Regions from separate parts of the Mesorhizobium sp. M0207 genome, predicted to be linked through region 2. Evidence: riboswitches for the same ligand, from Rfam matches in the RefSeq annotation. Region 2 holds a riboswitch; the other holds the start of a gene.

Region 1 (8,550 bases), on a different contig from region 2:
CTCGTCGCATGCGCCCCGGAGGGCGGCATCGCCGCGCCCCGGAGCTTTGTCATGTTGGAAACTCATCAATTGGCTGAACATAAACCCAAGCTCGGCGAATTCGGCTACGCCGGCGACGACCATGTCGTGCCGTTCGAGGTCGGCCCGCTCGACGTGCGCGGTCGCACCGTCCAGCTCGGGCCGATGCTCGATGCTATTCTCAGCCGCCACGACTATCCCGAGCCGGTCGCCCGGCTCCTGGCTGAAGCCTGTGTGTTGACGGTATTGCTCGGAACTTCGCTGAAGTTCGAGGGCAAGTTCATTCTGCAGACCCGCACCGACGGGCCGGTCGACATGCTGGTCGCGGATTTCTCCACGCCGCACGCGCTGCGCGCTTATGCCCGCTTCGATGCCGACCGGCTGCAGGCTTTGACTTCTGCCGGCGAGACGTCACCGCAGACGCTGCTCGGCAGCGGCGTCCTGGCGCTGACCATCGACCAGGGCGCCCACACACAACGCTACCAGGGCATCGTCCAGCTCGACGGCGTCACACTGGAAGATGCCGCACGCACTTATTTCCGCCAGTCTGAGCAGATTCCGACCGACCTCCGGCTTTCGGTTGCCAAGCTTCTGACGCCCGGCGTCGGCGGTGCCCGCGAACAATGGCGGGCCGGTGGCCTGCTGGCACAATTCCTGCCGCAATCGGCGGAGCGCATGCGCGTACCCGACCTTCCAGGTGGCGACGGCGATCCGCGTGAGGAAATCCACGACCCGACCGACAATTCCTGGCAGGAGCTGCTGGCGCTGCTTGGTACTATTGAACCGACCGAGCTGATCGATCCGACGATCGGTGCCGAACGGCTGCTTTACCGGCTTTTCCACGAGCATGGCGTCCGCGTGTTCGGCGGGGTGCCGGTCGCCGACCAGTGCTCATGCTCGAGGGAGAAGATCCACGGCATCCTCGAAGGCTTTTCCGCCGAGGAGATCAGGGACAGCACCGAGGATGGCAGCATTCACGTCGCCTGCGAATTCTGCTCGAAGCAATATGACTTCGACCCGGCGGAGTTTGCAGCGGCCGGATGACGGCCGTCAATTGACGGTGCGCCGCATTCCCGGCAAGTCGAGCGAGAAGGCGGGGATGGCGACGTCGAACGTCTCGCCCCGCCTGTTGCGCATGGTGTAGTGCCCGACCATGATGCCGGACGGCGTCGAGAGCGGGCATCCAGACGTATACTGATAGCTGTCGCCGGGGTTGAGTCCGGGTTGCTCGCCGACGACCCCGGGGCCGCGCACTTCCTCGACCTTGCCGGTGCCGTCGGTAATGTGCCAGTAGCGCGACAGAAGCTGCACGAACTCATCCGACTGATTGTCGATGGTCACCTGATATCCCCAGACATAGCGGTTTTGCGGCGGGTCGGAGTGATCCTCCAGATAGAACGGCCTGACCTGCACTTCGATGTTGCGGGTGACGGCGCTGTACATAAACTGCTCCAAAGCAATGTAGATGGAACTTTCGACGCTCAGCGCAGTTTGATCAACGATGCGCGTCATCTCCTTGCCCGACTCGAGCGCAGGTGCCGAAAAACAATGTCATTTAAGTGACACATGACAATGATGGTGTGCAGGCTTGTGCCGGGCGACTCAGCGTTCTGTCGAATTGTTGAAAACGGCCGTCATGCGGCCGGCACTTCTGGAGTGACCAGATCTCGATGGAACCGACATTCGCAGCCGCCCTCCTTTCCATAGCCCTCCTTCTTTCAAATCTCGCCAGCATCCTGTTAGCTTCGCTGAAGCTGAAGCGACCAGCCAGGATCGCACCGCCCGCCAACGCGCCGCCGGTATCGATCGTCATCCCGGCACGCGGCATCGAGCCGTTTGCCGAAGAGACGCTGGAGCGCGCCTTCTCACTCGACTGGCCGCGCTACGAACTCATCTTCTGCGTTGCCCATGCCGACGACCCGGTGGTCAAGCCGATCACCGCCGCAATGGCGCGCTTTCCAGCTATTCGCGCCCGCCTTCTAGTCGGTGACGACCGCATCAGCGGCAATCCAAAACTCAACAATTGCGTGAAGGGTTGGGAAGCGGCGCATTATCGCTGGGTCATCCTTGCCGATTCCAATGTGCTTATGCCGAGCGACTACGTCCAGCAGCTGATGGCGGCATGGCGGCATGGCACTGGCCTCGTCTGCTCGACGCCGATCGGCTCGCGGCCGGACGGCTTCTGGGGGGAGGTCGAATGCGCCTTTCTCAACACGCTGCAGGCACGCTGGCAGTACGCTGGAGAGGCGCTCGGCCTCGGCTTCGCGCAGGGCAAGAGCATGTTGTGGAACAAGCCGATGCTCGACGCCAATGGCGGCATCCGCGCGCTTGCCGCCGAGATCGCCGAGGACGCCGCCGCGACCAAGCTGGTCAACGGGCTCGGACTGCGGGTCAATCTTGTCGCCTCGCCCTTCGAACAGCCGCTCGGCCGGCGCACGCTTGGCGAGATCTGGTCGCGGCAGGCGCGCTGGGCGCGGCTGCGCCGCGTCACCTTCGCGCTGTTCTTCGCCCCCGAGATCCTGATCGGCGCGGCGCCGCCGCTGGTGCTTGCGCTGATCGCGGCGGCTGACGCCGGCGTCAGCCTGCCGGCAACCGCCATCGCCGTGCTGGTTGCGGCCTACCTGCCGGAATGCGCCTTGGCCTCGGCCAAGGGATGGCAGCTGTCGCTGCGCACCATCCCGGCGATGATGGCGCGAGACCTGATGCTTCCCGCCATTTGGGCGCGCGGATGGCTGAGCGGCGCCGTCGACTGGCGCGGCAATGTGATGACTATCCAGACCAAGGCCGTCGCGGAGCTGGAAGAGACCCCGTCCGGCGCCTGATCGGCGCGTCCCCGCTCGCCTCTGTTCGGCCAGCCCTTATCCGGCAAACCTCAGTGCCTGCTCGATGTCTTCGAGCAGGTCGTCGGCGTCCTCAAGGCCAACTGACAGCCTGAGCGTTCCCGGTCCGATGCCGAGCTCGGCGCGGGCCTCATCGGTCAAGTTCTTGTGCGTCGTCGTGGCCGGATGGGTGATCAGGCTCTTGGCGTCGCCGAGATTGTTGGAAATGAGCACGACGTCGAGTGCGTTCTGGAAGGCAAAGGCCCCCTGCTTGCCGGCCTTCACATCCATGCAGATCAGCGTCGAGCCACCCGACATCTGCCTCTTGACCACGGCCGCTTGCGGGTGATCGGCACGGCCGGGATAGATGACACGGGCGATTTGCGGGCGCTCGGCCAGGAAATCCGCGATGCGGCCGGCACTTTCCGTCTGCTGGCGTACGCGTAGCGGCAGCGTCTCCAGGCCTTTCAGCAGCGTCCAGGCATTGAAGGGCGAGAGGCTTGGGCCGGTGTGGCGGAAATAGTCATGCAGGTTCTCGTCGATCCATTTCTTGTCCGACAGAACGATGCCGCCAAGACAGCGCCCCTGGCCGTCAATATGCTTCGTGGCCGAATAGACGACGATGTGGGCGCCGAGCTGCAGGGGTTTCTGCTGCAAGGGCGTGGCGAACACATTGTCGACGATCAGCCTGGCGCCGATCGCATTGGCAAGTGCCGCGACGGCGGCAATGTCGATCACTTCCAGCGTAGGATTGGTCGGGCTTTCCAGGAAGAACAGTTTGGTGTTCGGCTTGACCGCCTTTTCCCAATTGGCGATGTCGGTGCCGTCGACCAGCGTTGCCTCAATGCCGTATTTCGGCGCCAGCGTCTCGACCACCCAGCGGCAGGAGCCGAACAGCGCGCGCGCCGCCACGATATGGTCGCCCGCCTTGGCGCTGCACAGCAGTGCTGCCGTCACCGCCGCCATGCCGGATGCCGTGGCGCGCGCGTCTTCGGCTCCTTCCAGCGCGCACATGCGTTTCTCAAACATGTCGACCGTCGGATTGGCATAGCGCGAATAGATGAAGCCCGGCTCCTCGCCCTTGAAGCGGGCCTCCGCCGCTTGCGCCGTCTCGTAGACATAGCCTTGGGTGAGATACATCGCCTCGGAGGTCTCGCCGAAGCCGGAACGCAGCGTTCCGGCATGCACGAGTGCGGTCTGAGGCTTCCAGTCGCGCTTCTTGGTCATCATTCTATCCAAACACCAAAATTGGTCCAAACAACAAAAAACCGGTCGCGAAAGTCGCAACCGGTCCATATGGCCTTGCGGCCCGACGGTCCTTTAGCGACTTGTTTAACGTGGCTGCAAGCCGACCGGCCAAATCACCACGGGATAACGAGCTTTAGACCCGCGCCACGCTTGCGTCAATTGCCGGCATGATTAAGAGGGTTGTACCAAGCAGGTGCCAAACGCGTCCACGGTCGGACCTGCGACAGAACAAGACCTCGCCCGGCGTTCGAACGGAGCCAGACCCTTGCGGCAGACAGGCATTCTTCCCGATCAGGATATTTCCGCGCTGTTCCAGACGGGCGCGCTGAAATCGCCGCGCACGCTCGATGCCGATCAGATCCAGCCGGCCAGCCTTGACCTCAGGCTCGGCGACAAGGCCTGGCGGGTGCGTGCTTCCTTCTTGCCCGGCCCGGACCACAGGGTTGCCGACAAGCTCGACCGGCTGAAGCTGCACGAGATCAACCTCGCCGAAGGTGCCGTGCTGGAAACCGGCTGCGTCTACATCGTGCCGCTGCTCGAAAGCCTGGCGCTGCCCGCCCATATTTCCGCCTCCGCCAACCCGAAAAGCTCGACCGGACGGCTCGATATCTTCACTCGGGTAATGACCGACCGCGGCCACGAGTTCGACAAGATCGCCGCCGGCTATGAAGGCCCGCTCTACCTGGAGGTCAGCCCGCGCACTTTCCCGATCGTCGTGCGGACCGGCTCGCGGCTGTCGCAGATCAGGTTCCGCACCGGCAATGCGCTCTTGTCGGAAAACGAGCTGCACGAGTTGCACCGCGCCGAAATGTTGGTCGCCACCGAACCACCCAACATCTCAGGCGGGGGCATCGCGCTATCGATCGATCTCGACGGAGACAAGGACGGGCTGGTCGGCTATCGCGGCAAGCACCACACCGGCCTGGTCGACGTCGACAAGCGCGCCGCGCAGGATGTCGTCGATTTCTGGGAGCCGCTCTACAAGAGCGGTGCCGGCGAGCTGGTGCTCGATCCGGACGAATTCTATATTCTGGTGTCGCGCGAGGCGGTGCATGTGCCGCCGCTCTACGCGGCCGAGATGACGCCCTTCGATCCGCTGGTCGGCGAGTTCCGCGTCCATTATGCCGGTTTCTTCGACCCGGGTTTCGGCCATTCGGCGTCGGGCGGCGCCGGCAGCCGGGCGGTGCTCGAGGTACGCAGCCACGAAGTGCCGTTCATCCTCGACCACGGCCAGATCGTCGGACGGTTGGTCTATGAGCACATGCTGAAACGGCCGCGGGCGCTCTACGGCACTGATCTCGGCTCGAATTATCAGGCACAGGGCCTGAAACTGTCCAAGCATTTCCGCGCCGCGCGCTGACCTTCCTCTCACTTGCGGGCTACGCCCGGCTCAAAGTGCCTTCACCGCCACCTTCACCGGCTGCTCGATTTCAAGCGGGTTGCGCAGTGGCAGGCCGAAATCCTGCGCCTCGATTTCGAATACGTCACCGGCCTCGGTCCTGATGCCGTCGGCAAAGGACAGCGTCGCCGTGCCGAACATGTGCACATGCACGTCGCCCGGCTGGCGGAAGGCCGAGTATTTGAAGTGGTGATGCTCGAGATTGCCAATGGTGTGCGACATGTTCGCCTCGCCCGACAGGAACGGCTTTTCCCAAAGCAGCTTGCCGTCGCGCAGGATGCGTGAAGCGCCGCGGATATCGGACGGCAGATCGCCGATCAGGATCTCCGGCCCGAACGAAGCGTTGCGCAGCTTGGAATGGGCAAGGAAGAGATAGTTCACACGCTCGGTGACATGGTCGGAAAACTCGTTAGACAGCGTGAAGCCGACGCGGAACGGGGCGCCGTCGTCGCCGATCACATAGATACCGGCGATTTCCGGCTCCTCGCCGGCATCCTGGGCGAAGGCCGGCGACATAAGCGCCGCCCCGGGCGCCACCGCCATGGTGCCGTTGCCCTTGTAGAACCATTCCGGCTGCACGCCGATCTGGCCCTTCGCCGGCTTGCCGCCCTCAAGCCCCATGCGGAACATCTTCATGGAATCGGTCAGCTGTTCCTCGCCGTCCGTGCTGAGCTTCTTGTGCATGGAATCGCGGGTCGCGGCGGAGCCGAGATGCGTCAGCCCGGTGCCGGTGAGATGGAGATGCGCCGGATCGGGATGGTTGATCGGCGACAGCAGCCGGCCCTTCTTGTAGGCAGCGTCGAGGTCGACGGTTTCGCCGAAGCCCTTGCGCTCGATCAGGGCGACAAGCCCGCTGCCGGTACGCGCGGCTTCCATCGCCAGCGAATAGACGCTGCGGGCGCCGTTGATGACGCGGGTCTTGCCGCCGTTGCGGGCAACGACGCGGATCGTCTCGGCGTCGTCGAGGATTTGTGAGATCAGCATGGTAACCCTCTCTGAATTGTGGGCTGGCCTGCCCTTTCTCGGCAAACCCTACCCTGCGCGGCCCGGACCCTGTCCGCGCCTCGGTTGAAATTCTTCGTCCGGATTGCGCTCGCGGATCAGGTCCCTCGGGGGGACTTCTTTGCGCCGCCCGGCAGCGTCGCGATGTGACCCGTATGCCTCCTGGTTGCCTCTCAAGCCTTGTTCTTGTTGTAGACGTCGAAGACGACGGCGCCGAGCAGCACCAGGCCTTTGACCACCTGCTGCCAATCGACATTGACGCCCATGATCGACATGCCGTTGTTCATGACGCCCATGATGAAGCCGCCGACCACCGCGCCGATCACCTGGCCGACGCCGCCCATCGCCGAAGCGCCACCGATGAACACCGCGGCGATGACGTCGAGCTCGCTGCCGAGGCCGGCCGCCGGCACAGCCTGCCCCAGGCGCGCTGCGATAATCAGGCCGCCGAGTGCCGACAGCACGCCCATATTGATGAACACCATCAACGTCAGCCGTTCGGTCTTGATGCCCGATAGCTGGGCTGCCTTGGCATTGCCGCCCATCGCATAGATGCGACGGCCGATCGTCATGCGTTTGGTAACGAAGACGAACAAGGCGATCAGCACGCCCATCACCATGAGAACGATGGGGAGGCCCCTATAGGTGGCGAATTGGTAGACGAGAAACAGCGCCAGCGCGCTGATCACCAGGGTCTTGACGACGAACAGCGAGAAGGGCTCGGCTTCGTAGCCATGCTTCTCGCGGGTGCGCCGTGCCCTGAGCCCGAAATAGGCATAGGCGAGCACGGCGACGAGGCCGATCACGATCGTCGTCAGGTGCAGCGTCAGGCCGCTGCCGACAATGGTTTTGCCGGCGGCGTTCACGGTTGGCGGTATCAGCGTCAATGGGCCGATCAGGTCCGGAATGAAGCCGGAACTGAGCGCCTTGAAGCCGACGGGAAGCGGCCCTACGGAAGACCCGCCACCCAGCAGCGCCTGGCAGATGCCGCGGAAGATCAGCATGCCCGCCAGCGTGACGATGAAGCTCGGTATTCGGTGATAGGCAATCCAGTAGCCTTGTGCCCCGCCGATCGCACCACCGACGATCAGGCAGATGATCGACACCACCAGCGGATTGCTCAATGGGCCAAGCGGCCAGATGACCATCATCATCGCCGCCAGCGCGCCGATGAAGCCGGCGACGGAGCCGACGCTGAGATCGATGTGGCCCGAAACGATCACCAGAAGCATGCCCAGCGCCATCACGATGATGAAGCTGTTCTGCTGCACGAGATTGCTGAGGTTCACCGGCTTGAACAGCGTTCCGGACGTGGTGAACTGGAAGAACACCATGATTGCGATCAACGCCAGCACCAACCCGTATTCGCGCAGGTTGGTGACCAGCGCCGAGACGGCAATGCGAGGTCCCTGTTGTAGATCCTGGGCAACGCCGGTCTGCGGCCCGGGAGCGCTTTCGGTGCTCATGATGCTTTTCCTTCTCCGCGGACGATGGCGCGCATTATCTTTTCCTGGCTGGCGTCGCTTGCCGCCATTTCGCCGACGATGCGCCCTTCGTTCATGACGTAGATGCGGTCGGTGATGCCGAGCAGTTCGGGCATTTCCGACGAGATGACGATGATTGCCTTACCCTCGGAGGCGAGACGCGCGATGATCGTATAGATTTCATACTTGGCGCCGACGTCGATACCGCGTGTCGGCTCGTCGAGGATCAGCACTTCCGGATTGGCGAACAGCCATTTCGAGAGCACCACCTTCTGCTGATTGCCGCCAGAAAGGTTGCCGGTCATCTGGTAGACGCTCGAGGCGCGGATATTGGTCCTGCCGCGATAATCGTTGGCGACCGAAAGCTCGCGCAAATCGTCGATCACGCCGTGGCGCGACACGCCGGGCAGGTTGGCCAGCGTGATGTTGTGCTTGATGTGGTCGATCAGGTTGAGACCGTAGGTCTTGCGGTCCTCGGTAACGTAGGCGATGCCGTGTTCCACCGCCTTGCTCACCGAAGAGACGTCGATCGGCTTGCCGTTGAGGAACACCTCGCCGGTGATGCGACGGCCATAGGACC
Region 2 (8,550 bases):
CAGCGAACCCATCATGCGATAACAATGCAGCTTGAGCTCGCGGCGATGCGCGGCCGTGACCTTCTCGAAGGCCAGCCGATCGAGGATCGGCTGGCGTGATGGTTGCAGAGGTGGTTGACCGTTTGTCATGTGGCTTCTGCGGTTACGAGCGAGCGTTGCATTACGCGCCCCTCAGGCGGCCGGGGCAAGCCCGCTACCGCTCACCATGAAGGAACTGCCTTGCGGCTGGCCGGTGGCGAGTGCGACCACCGCCCGTCCGACATCGGCCGGCGTTTGCATGTCGGTCATGGCGGCGATGAAGTCCGCCGGCTGGATGCCCATATAGGCCGCTATGCTGTCGGCGCCGGCTTTGCCCACGCCGGTTTCCGGCATGATGCGCATCGGCGCGAGCGCCATGAAGCGCAGGCCGAGGCCAAGCCGGTCGGCCTCCTTCTGGCTATGACCGGCCAGGAACATCTGCATGCGTTTTGCGCCAGCATAGCCGCCGGCGTTCGGTGGTCCGCCGGTCAAGGCCGCGCCGCTGGAGATCAGAACGATCCGGGTCCCCGGCTTGAGCGGACGCCGCAGAGCGGCCCGGCAAAACAGGAACGACGCCTTGACGTCCGTGTCCCAATTTGCCGAGAACGCCTTCCAGTTCTGTTCATGCACCGGCGCAGAAGGCGCCAGCGCACCTGCGCAGATCACCAGTACGTCCGGCTCAAGCGCGGCGAAGACCTTATCCGGGGCGGAGTCCATCGTAGCATCGACCGCGAGCGTCTTCACGCCCGAGACCTCCCAGGCAAATTGCGCCAGGGCCTGTTTTCCGCGGGCGACGGCCAGCACTGTCGCTTTCTCCTTGAGAGCGGCCTCCGCGATCGAGCGGCCGACACCACGGCTGCCTCCGACGACGACGACATTCTGATTTTGCAACGATCCCATGGATCACCTCTCGTTCCCGGCCGCCGGACCATCCAGGCGCGCTCATCGAAAGGACAGCGCAGGTGGGTGGAAATCATCGGTGCCAGGCGGAAATATCTTTCAGCTGACGGCAGCGGCGCGTCGGTTTTGTATTCAGTGTCATTACCTCGGGGGTAATCGACCTGTGCGCGACGTCTCGGCAAACTGCTCCCATCAAGCCGGTTGTCCGGCCTTCGACCACAAGGAGTTACGCCATGACCGCCTACGCCGTCGCCCATATGCGCCAGGTCACGCCGGGACCGCAGATCGTCGAGTACCTGCACAAGATCGATGCCACGCTGGAACCGTTTGGCGGCCGCTTCGTGGTGCACGGAGGCGAGGTGGAAGTCGTTGAAAACACCTGGCCGGGCTATCTCATAGTCATCGAGTTTCCCAACCGGCAGCAGGCACGTGCATGGTACGACTCGCCCGCCTATCAGGAGATATTGCCGCTGCGTACCGGCAATTCCCGGTCCGATGTGGTCTTCGTTGATGGCGTCCAGCACCCGCACAAGGCCACGGACGTGCTTGAATAGAGGGAATGATCGGGTACAACCGGCGTCTATGGTGCCGCCATCTATCTGGCGGCACCGAATTTGGATCGCGTCTGCATCGGCAGCTTCACCGCCCCTGCAGCACCTTGATCGCGTTGGACATGTCGCCATGCGACAATGCAGCCAGGTAATCCGAGTAGTTGATCCTCCCGTTCGCGAAGCCGTTCATCAATCGCGTGCAGAACGTGTGTTCCAATCCGGCATCCGGGACGTTCATGAGCGCGGCGAGGTTTGCCCTTTCAACCTTGCCGAACCGCATCTTGAATTTGGTCATGCACCGCTGGATCGCCTGCCGTTTCAGCGCCGGGCTGCCGCTCAACGCGACTTGTCCATTCTGGAAATCGGTCTTCGACGTCGTGCATCCGGAAATCAAAGTGGCCGACATCAAAGCTGTTGCTAATACTAACGTCTTCATTGCTTCCCCCAAACCAACCCGTTTGAGACCTGTTAAAGCAACAAAGAATGCCGGGCAACTTCATTGGATTGAAAATTGAAAATATGGTTTCTTGCGCAGGTCTGAGGTTCGTTGCTTCTGCCTGTCAAACCTATCGTTTCAGCAGGAATATCGCTTGCTGGCCGAAAAAATTCCAGAACCACCAAGGCATGGAGAAGCCGATCCGCTGGCCGTTGGCGTCGAGCGCGGTTGCCTTTTCCACCGTCGCGCCAAGCTCGTCGCACAGATTGACGAAGTCGCGAATGGTGCAGAAATGGATGTTGGGCGTGTCGTACCAGGAATAGGGCAGGTCCTTGGTCACCGGCATGCGGCCGTTGAAGAGCAGCGAAAGGCGCACCCGCCAGTGGCCGAAATTCGGGAATGAGACGATGGCGCGGTTGCCGATCCGGAGCAGTTCGTCGAGCACCAGCTTCGGATTGCGGGTCGCCTGCAAGGTCTGCGACAGAACGACGAAGTCGAAACCCTTGTCGGGATAGAATTGGAGATCCTTGTCGGCATCGCCTTGAATAACCGACAGGCCGCGCGCCACGCATTCGTTGACGCCGCGTTGCGACAGTTCCAGCCCGCGGCCATCGACCTTCTTGGTCTCCTGCAGCAATTCGAGCAGCAGGCCGTCGCCGGAACCGACGTCCAGCACCCGCGACTGCGGCGGGATGAGATCGGCGACGACTTCGAGATCGACGCGCTGGGCGCGGTTGACGCTCATGCGTTCGGCTCCTGCCTGGCGCATGATCCTGATCCGAAAAGTCTGCAACTTTTCGGGGTCATGCGCTGATGCCTGGCGCATGGTCCTGATCCGAACGGTCCGCAACCTTTCGAGGTCATGCGCCGAGCCCTCTCGCCCGAGCGGCCGAGGCGATAAAGCCTTTGATGGCGGCGAACAGTTCGGGCTCGTCGAGCAGAAAGGCGTCGTGGCCGCGGTCGGTCTCGATCTCGACGAACGAGACCGAAGCGCCGGCCGCGTTCAGCGCGTGCACGACCGAGCGGCTCTCTTCGGTCGGGAACAGCCAGTCGCTGGTGAACGAAACCAGGCAGAAGCGCGTCTTGGTGCCGGCGAAGGCATCGGCCAACCGGCCGCCATGGTCGGCGGCGAGATCGAAATAATCCATCGCCCGGGTCATGTAGAGATAGGAGTTGGCATCGAAGCGATCGACGAAAGTCATGCCCTGATGGCGCAGATAGCTCTCGATCTGGAAGTCGGCATCGAAACCGAAGGTCAGGGCTTCGCGGTCCTGCAGGTTGCGGCCGAACTTGCGGTGCAGCGCTGCTTCCGATAGATAGGTGATGTGGGCGGCCATGCGCGCCACCGCCAGCCCCTTTTCCGGCCGCTTGCTGTGCTCGAAATACTTGCCGCCATGCCAGTCCGGGTCGGCCATCACCGCCTGCCTGCCGACCTCGTGGAAAGCGATGTTCTGCGAGGAATGGCGGGCGCCGGTGGCGATCGGCAGCGCCGAGAAGACGCGCTCCGGATAGCTGGAGGCCCATTGCAGCACCTGCATGCCGCCCATCGAGCCGCCCAGCACGCTGAACAGCTGTTCGATGCCGAAATGCTCGACCAGCATCAGCTGCGCCCGCACCATGTCGCGGATGGTGATGATCGGCAGGTCGAGCCCGTAGGGCTTGGCGGTGGCGGGATTGGTCGAGGCGGGGCCGGTGGAGCCGAGACAGCCGCCGATGACGTTTGACGAGATGACGAAGAAACGGTCGGTATCGATGATCTTGCCGGGACCGATCAGCACTTCCCACCAGCCCGGCTTGCCGGTCACCGGATTGGTGTTGGCGACATGCTGGTCGCCGGTCAGCGCATGGCAGACGAGGATGGCGTTGGAGCGCGCGTCGTTGAGCGTGCCATAGGTCTGGTAGGCGATCTGGAACGGCGACAGCAGCGTGCCGGCGTCGAGCTTGAGCGGCTTGTCGGCGCCGAAACGCAACACCGGGCTCGACGGCTGGTCGGCCTCGTTGTTGGTTTTTCGCGCGCGCAAAGCGACCATCACATCTCCTTGCCCGGCCTTCAGTTGTCCACCGGTCCGGGCAACAGCCAGTCAGGGCAACAAAAAACCGGCCATGCCTTCGCAGAGCCGGTTACAAGATGCAAACGGCCCTTTAGCAAGTTGTTTAACGTGGCTGCAAGCCGACCGGCCAAATCACCACGGAACTGTTGCTGCTCTTCTAGGACCGACGCATGGCTTCGTCAACGGCAAGTTCTTGATCCCGAATTGCCGCCCCTCGACATTCCGGGCCACGGCTTGTATTTCCGCTGCGGCTTCCGGACGGAGGCACTCTCGACGGATTTCATGAAATGAGCCAGACACCGGATCAGACACGTCCAAAGCCCCGCGCCGGCATCATGGACATCGAAGCCTATGTGCCCGGCAAGAGCGCGGCGCCTGAAGGTGTCGCCAAGGTCCATAAATTGTCGGCGAACGAGAACCCGCTCGGCCCTTCGCCAAAGGCGATAGAGGCCGCGCGCGCGGTCGCCGACAAGCTCGCGGTCTATCCCGACGGCAGCGCCAGGCGCCTGAGGGAAGCGATCGCCGAGGTGCACGGGCTCAACCCGGCGAACATCGTCTGCTCCAACGGCTCCGACGAGATTCTGGGCCTGCTGGCGCAGACCTACCTCGCACCCGGCGACGAAGCCATCATCACCGAACACGGCTTCATGGTCTACAAGATCTACATACAGTCGGCCGGTGCCGTCCCGGTAACGGTCAAGGAGACCGATGAACGCGCCGACATCGATGCGATCCTCGCCGCGGTGACGCCGGCTACCCGGATCATCTTCCTTGCCAATCCAAACAATCCAACCGGCACCTACGTGCCGTTCCAGGAGGTGCGCCGCCTGCATGCCGGCCTGCCGCGAAACGTGCTTCTGGTGCTGGATGCAGCTTACGCCGAATATGTCCGGCGCAACGATTATGAAGCCGGCGTCGAGTTGGTGGGCAGCGCGGAAAACGTGGTCATGACCCGCACTTTCTCCAAATTGGGCCTGGGCGGGGCGCGGATCGGCTGGATGTATGCGCCAATGCACGTCATCGACGCGATCAACCGCGTGCGGGGACCCTTCAACGTCAATGCGACGGCAATCGAGGCCGGCATCGCGGCGATCCGCGACCGTGCCCACATCGAACGCAGCGTCGCGCACAACGAGACCTGGCTGGCCTGGCTGAGCGAGCAATTAAGCGGGCTCGGGCTGCGGGTGACGCCGAGCGTCGGCAATTTCATCCTCATCCACTTTCCCGAGGACAAAAAGCATTCGGCGGCGGCCGCCGACGACTACCTCAGTGCGCGCGGCTACATATTGCGGCGCGTTTCCGGCTACGGTTTTCCGAACGCGCTGCGCATGAGCATCGGCACCGAAGAGGCCAATCGCGGCGTTGTCGCAGCACTCGCGACATTCCTGAAAAGCTAGAACACCATGACCTCACCGATGTTCGAAAAGATCGCGCTGGTCGGCATCGGCCTGATCGGCTCGTCGCTGGCCCGCGTCATCCGCCGCGAGGGACTCGCCGGCCAAGTCGCGATTTCGACGCGCAGCGACGCGACGCTGGCACGGGCGAGCCAACTCGGCCTTGGCGACACCTATGCGACGGATGCGAAAGAGGCGGTTCGCGATGCTGATCTGGTTATCGTTTCGGTGCCGGTCGGCTCTTCAGGCACGGTCGCCGCGGAGATCGCGCCGGCGCTGAAGAAGGGCGCCATCCTCACCGATGTCGGCTCGACCAAGGCATCGGTGATCGCGCAGATGCAGCCGCATGTGCCTGATGGCGTGCACTTCATCCCCGGCCATCCTTTGGCCGGCACCGAAAAATCGGGACCGGACGCCGGTTTTGCCGAACTGTTCGAGAACCGCTGGTGCATTTTCACGCCTCTGCCCGGTACCGATCCCGCAGCACTGGAAAAGCTCTCGGAATTCTGGCGCCGCTGCGGCTCCAACATCGACACGATGGACCCGCAGCATCACGACATGACGCTGGCCATCGTTTCGCACCTGCCGCACATCATCGCCTATAACATCGTCGGTACCGCCGACGATCTGGAGTCGGTGACCAAGTCCGAGGTCATCAAATACTCGGCTTCCGGCTTTCGCGACTTCACTCGTCTCGCGGCGTCCGACCCGACCATGTGGCGCGACGTCTGCCTGCACAACAAGGACGCCATTCTCGAAATGCTGGCGCGGTTTTCCGAGGATCTGTCCTCGCTGCAGCGGGCGATCCGCTGGGGCGACGGCGAAAAACTGTTCGACCTGTTCACCCGCACCCGCGCCGTCCGCCGCTCGATCATCGAGGCCGGCCAGGATATCGACGTACCGGATTTCGGCCGCCAGGCAGTCGAACACCCGCCGAAGGGATAAGCCGCGGCAGGCCGATCGCAGGCCGGCCTGGCTTAGAGCGGTTCATCGTTTCACAGAAACGCCGAACGGCTCTATCTCTTTGTTTTGCGCAATTCCGGACGGAAAACCGTTTCACACTTTTCCTGGGATTGCTCTAGTCGAGCGGCTTGATCTTGCCGAGCGGGATGAAGCCGAGCGAGGCCTTGCCCCTGACGATCTTCAGCGGCATCGACGGCTGGTTGCCGAGGAGCGCCAGTCCGGCAAAGCCGGTCTGGATCTCTTTCTTCTGCTCGGGGATGGCGGTGGCGAGGATTGCCGCCACGGCCTTTGGATCATTGAGCCTGATCGTCAGGTCGGCATTTATGAGACCGTCGTCATCGACCGACAGCGGTCCGGAAACGGTGATGCGCGCAGTTCCGGACGACAGATCGAGCTCGTGGATTTCGGCCGCCTGGCCGCGCAGGCTCTTCGGATTTGCCTTGATCAGTGTCACGCCGTTCTTCAGCGTCACGTCGCCGCTGCCGTCGAGCGGCGGCAAGACGCGCCCGCCGATGGCCGCCGCGTCGATTTCAAGATCGGTGAAATTGCCGGCATAGTCGATGTCCGGGCCGTTTGGGCGCAATTGTCCGGTGGCGGTTCCGGCGCTGAACAGCGAGATGGGATCGGTGTCGTCTGCCGGATCGGTCTGGCCGGACAGGCCTTCTGCCTGCAGCGAGAGGCGGCTCGGCAGCGGCCAGGACAGCTTCATGTCGGCCCGCAGATCATCCCAGTCGATCCAGAGCGGGGTCATGCCGGGAACAGAGGTCCTGAGCGGCCCCCTGAGCTCGGCGGCAGGCGACAGAAGCCGGGTGATCTGCGTGGCGGCGTTGATCTTGCCTGTCGATGCCGCGACGTTGCGGCTGTCGTCCTCGTAAGCCAGGCTGTCGCAGGAAACGGTGAAGCTGAAGGGATAGCCGCTGACCGCGAGATTGGCGCAGTCGGCCTTGATGCCTTTGTCGTCGAGATCGGCGACCGCCTTTTTGGTGGCGCTCTCGACCAGGTCCGCCAGGTAGAACCAGCCGGCGCTGTAGATGCCGAACAGCACGAGGATGAAAGCGGCAAGCCACAACAGGCGGCGACGTTGGCTGGGCGGCGGGCGCTCGTCACTTGACGTCATGCTGCGGCTTTCGTTAACGCGGGGTGGCACGGGCGGGCTGTCGCTTGCGGCACCAACAGGTAGGCGGACTGAAACACCACCGGTGAGGTGGTCGTCACAATCAGGCTTGGCGATATGGGCGATTTTTGGGTTTTTGGCTACGGCTCACTGATCTGGCGACCGGGATTCGCACATGTCGAGACGCGGCGCGCCCGCCTGCATGGCTACCGCCGTTCGCTCTGCGTCTATTCTTTCGTGCATCGCGGCACGCGCGAACGGCCGGGCCTGGTGCTCGGCCTCGACCGCGGAGGCTCCTGCATCGGGCTGGCGTTCCGGGTTCCAGGCGAGCTGCGCAACGAGGTCATTACCTATCTGCGCGAACGCGAGCTGGTCACCAACGTCTATCTCGAACGTGTGCTCAGCGTTCGCCTCGACAAGGGTGAAACGGATGGGGGCAAGACGGTCGACGCCGTCGCCTATGTCGTGGACCGCAGCCATGAGCAATATGCCGGTGCGCTCGACCCGGCCGAGGCGGCGGCCGTCGTTCGCGGCGCCGTCGGCCAATCGGGGAGGAATGAGGATTACGTGCTCAGCACGCTGGAGCACCTCGAAGCACTGGGTATAAGCGACCACTGGCTGGAAGACGTGACGAGACGGATCACGACGTAGCTTCGGTGCCGTGACGCGGGCTACATCCTGAAAATCTGTTTACCAAGATCGGCGCGATCCAGGCTGTTTGCCACGGCAAGCTTGAACTCGGTCAGCGGGTGGAGACCGCCGACAGGAACGTGGAAGCCGGGCTGGCCGAAGGTGTCGATAATCTCGCATAGGACAGGCCGGTCGGGTTCGGCAGGCGGCGAAAAGAAGTAGCGATAGATATTCGCCCTGATTTCGACGCCGCTCAGCAAGACATCGAAATTGTGCAGTTCGAAGCGCTCGGCACTCATGCCGCCATTGATCACCATCTGCCCGCCGAGCGCCAGGGTGCGGATCAATTCGCCGCTGACAGGTCCGCCGACATTGTCGATAATCCCGTTCAATCCGGCGCCGCCGGTGATATCCATCACGGCTTCCCGGATACTTGTCTTCAACTCCGAAAGGTCAAGAGTGGCGGCGGCGCCAAGCGTCTTCAGATCGAAGC

What was found. A riboswitch is a leader RNA that binds a small molecule or an ion and turns the genes downstream of it on or off. The one in region 2 is predicted to bind S-adenosylmethionine.
Region 1: another riboswitch for S-adenosylmethionine. It lies ahead of NKJ15_RS00350 (O-succinylhomoserine sulfhydrylase); the one in region 2 lies ahead of metX (homoserine O-acetyltransferase MetX).

What each region holds. Positions count from the first base shown of each region.
Region 1 is NZ_JAMYSQ010000001.1:62,733-71,282, reverse strand. It holds gene NKJ15_RS00365 (Hsp33 family molecular chaperone) at 52-1,062, shown strand; gene apaG (Co2+/Mg2+ efflux facilitator ApaG/CorD) at 1,069-1,461, opposite strand; gene NKJ15_RS00355 (ceramide glucosyltransferase) at 1,689-2,840, shown strand; gene NKJ15_RS00350 (O-succinylhomoserine sulfhydrylase) at 2,877-4,067, opposite strand; SAM riboswitch at 4,138-4,215, opposite strand; gene NKJ15_RS00345 (2'-deoxycytidine 5'-triphosphate deaminase) at 4,351-5,445, shown strand; gene araD1 (AraD1 family protein) at 5,476-6,468, opposite strand; gene mmsB (multiple monosaccharide ABC transporter permease) at 6,660-7,952, opposite strand; gene mmsA (multiple monosaccharide ABC transporter ATP-binding protein) at 7,949-8,550, opposite strand, start outside.
Region 2 is NZ_JAMYSQ010000013.1:138,349-146,898, reverse strand. It holds gene NKJ15_RS18740 (RNA polymerase subunit sigma-70) at 1-129, opposite strand, end outside; gene NKJ15_RS18735 (SDR family NAD(P)-dependent oxidoreductase) at 172-918, opposite strand; gene NKJ15_RS18730 (DUF1330 domain-containing protein) at 1,152-1,472, shown strand; gene NKJ15_RS18725 (hypothetical protein) at 1,558-1,905, opposite strand; gene metW (methionine biosynthesis protein MetW) at 2,036-2,650, opposite strand; gene metX (homoserine O-acetyltransferase MetX) at 2,766-3,935, opposite strand; SAM riboswitch at 4,028-4,105, opposite strand; gene hisC (histidinol-phosphate transaminase) at 4,244-5,353, shown strand; gene NKJ15_RS18705 (prephenate/arogenate dehydrogenase family protein) at 5,360-6,295, shown strand; gene NKJ15_RS18700 (DUF2125 domain-containing protein) at 6,429-7,430, opposite strand; gene NKJ15_RS18695 (gamma-glutamylcyclotransferase) at 7,545-8,078, shown strand; gene NKJ15_RS18690 (quinone oxidoreductase family protein) at 8,099-8,550, opposite strand, start outside.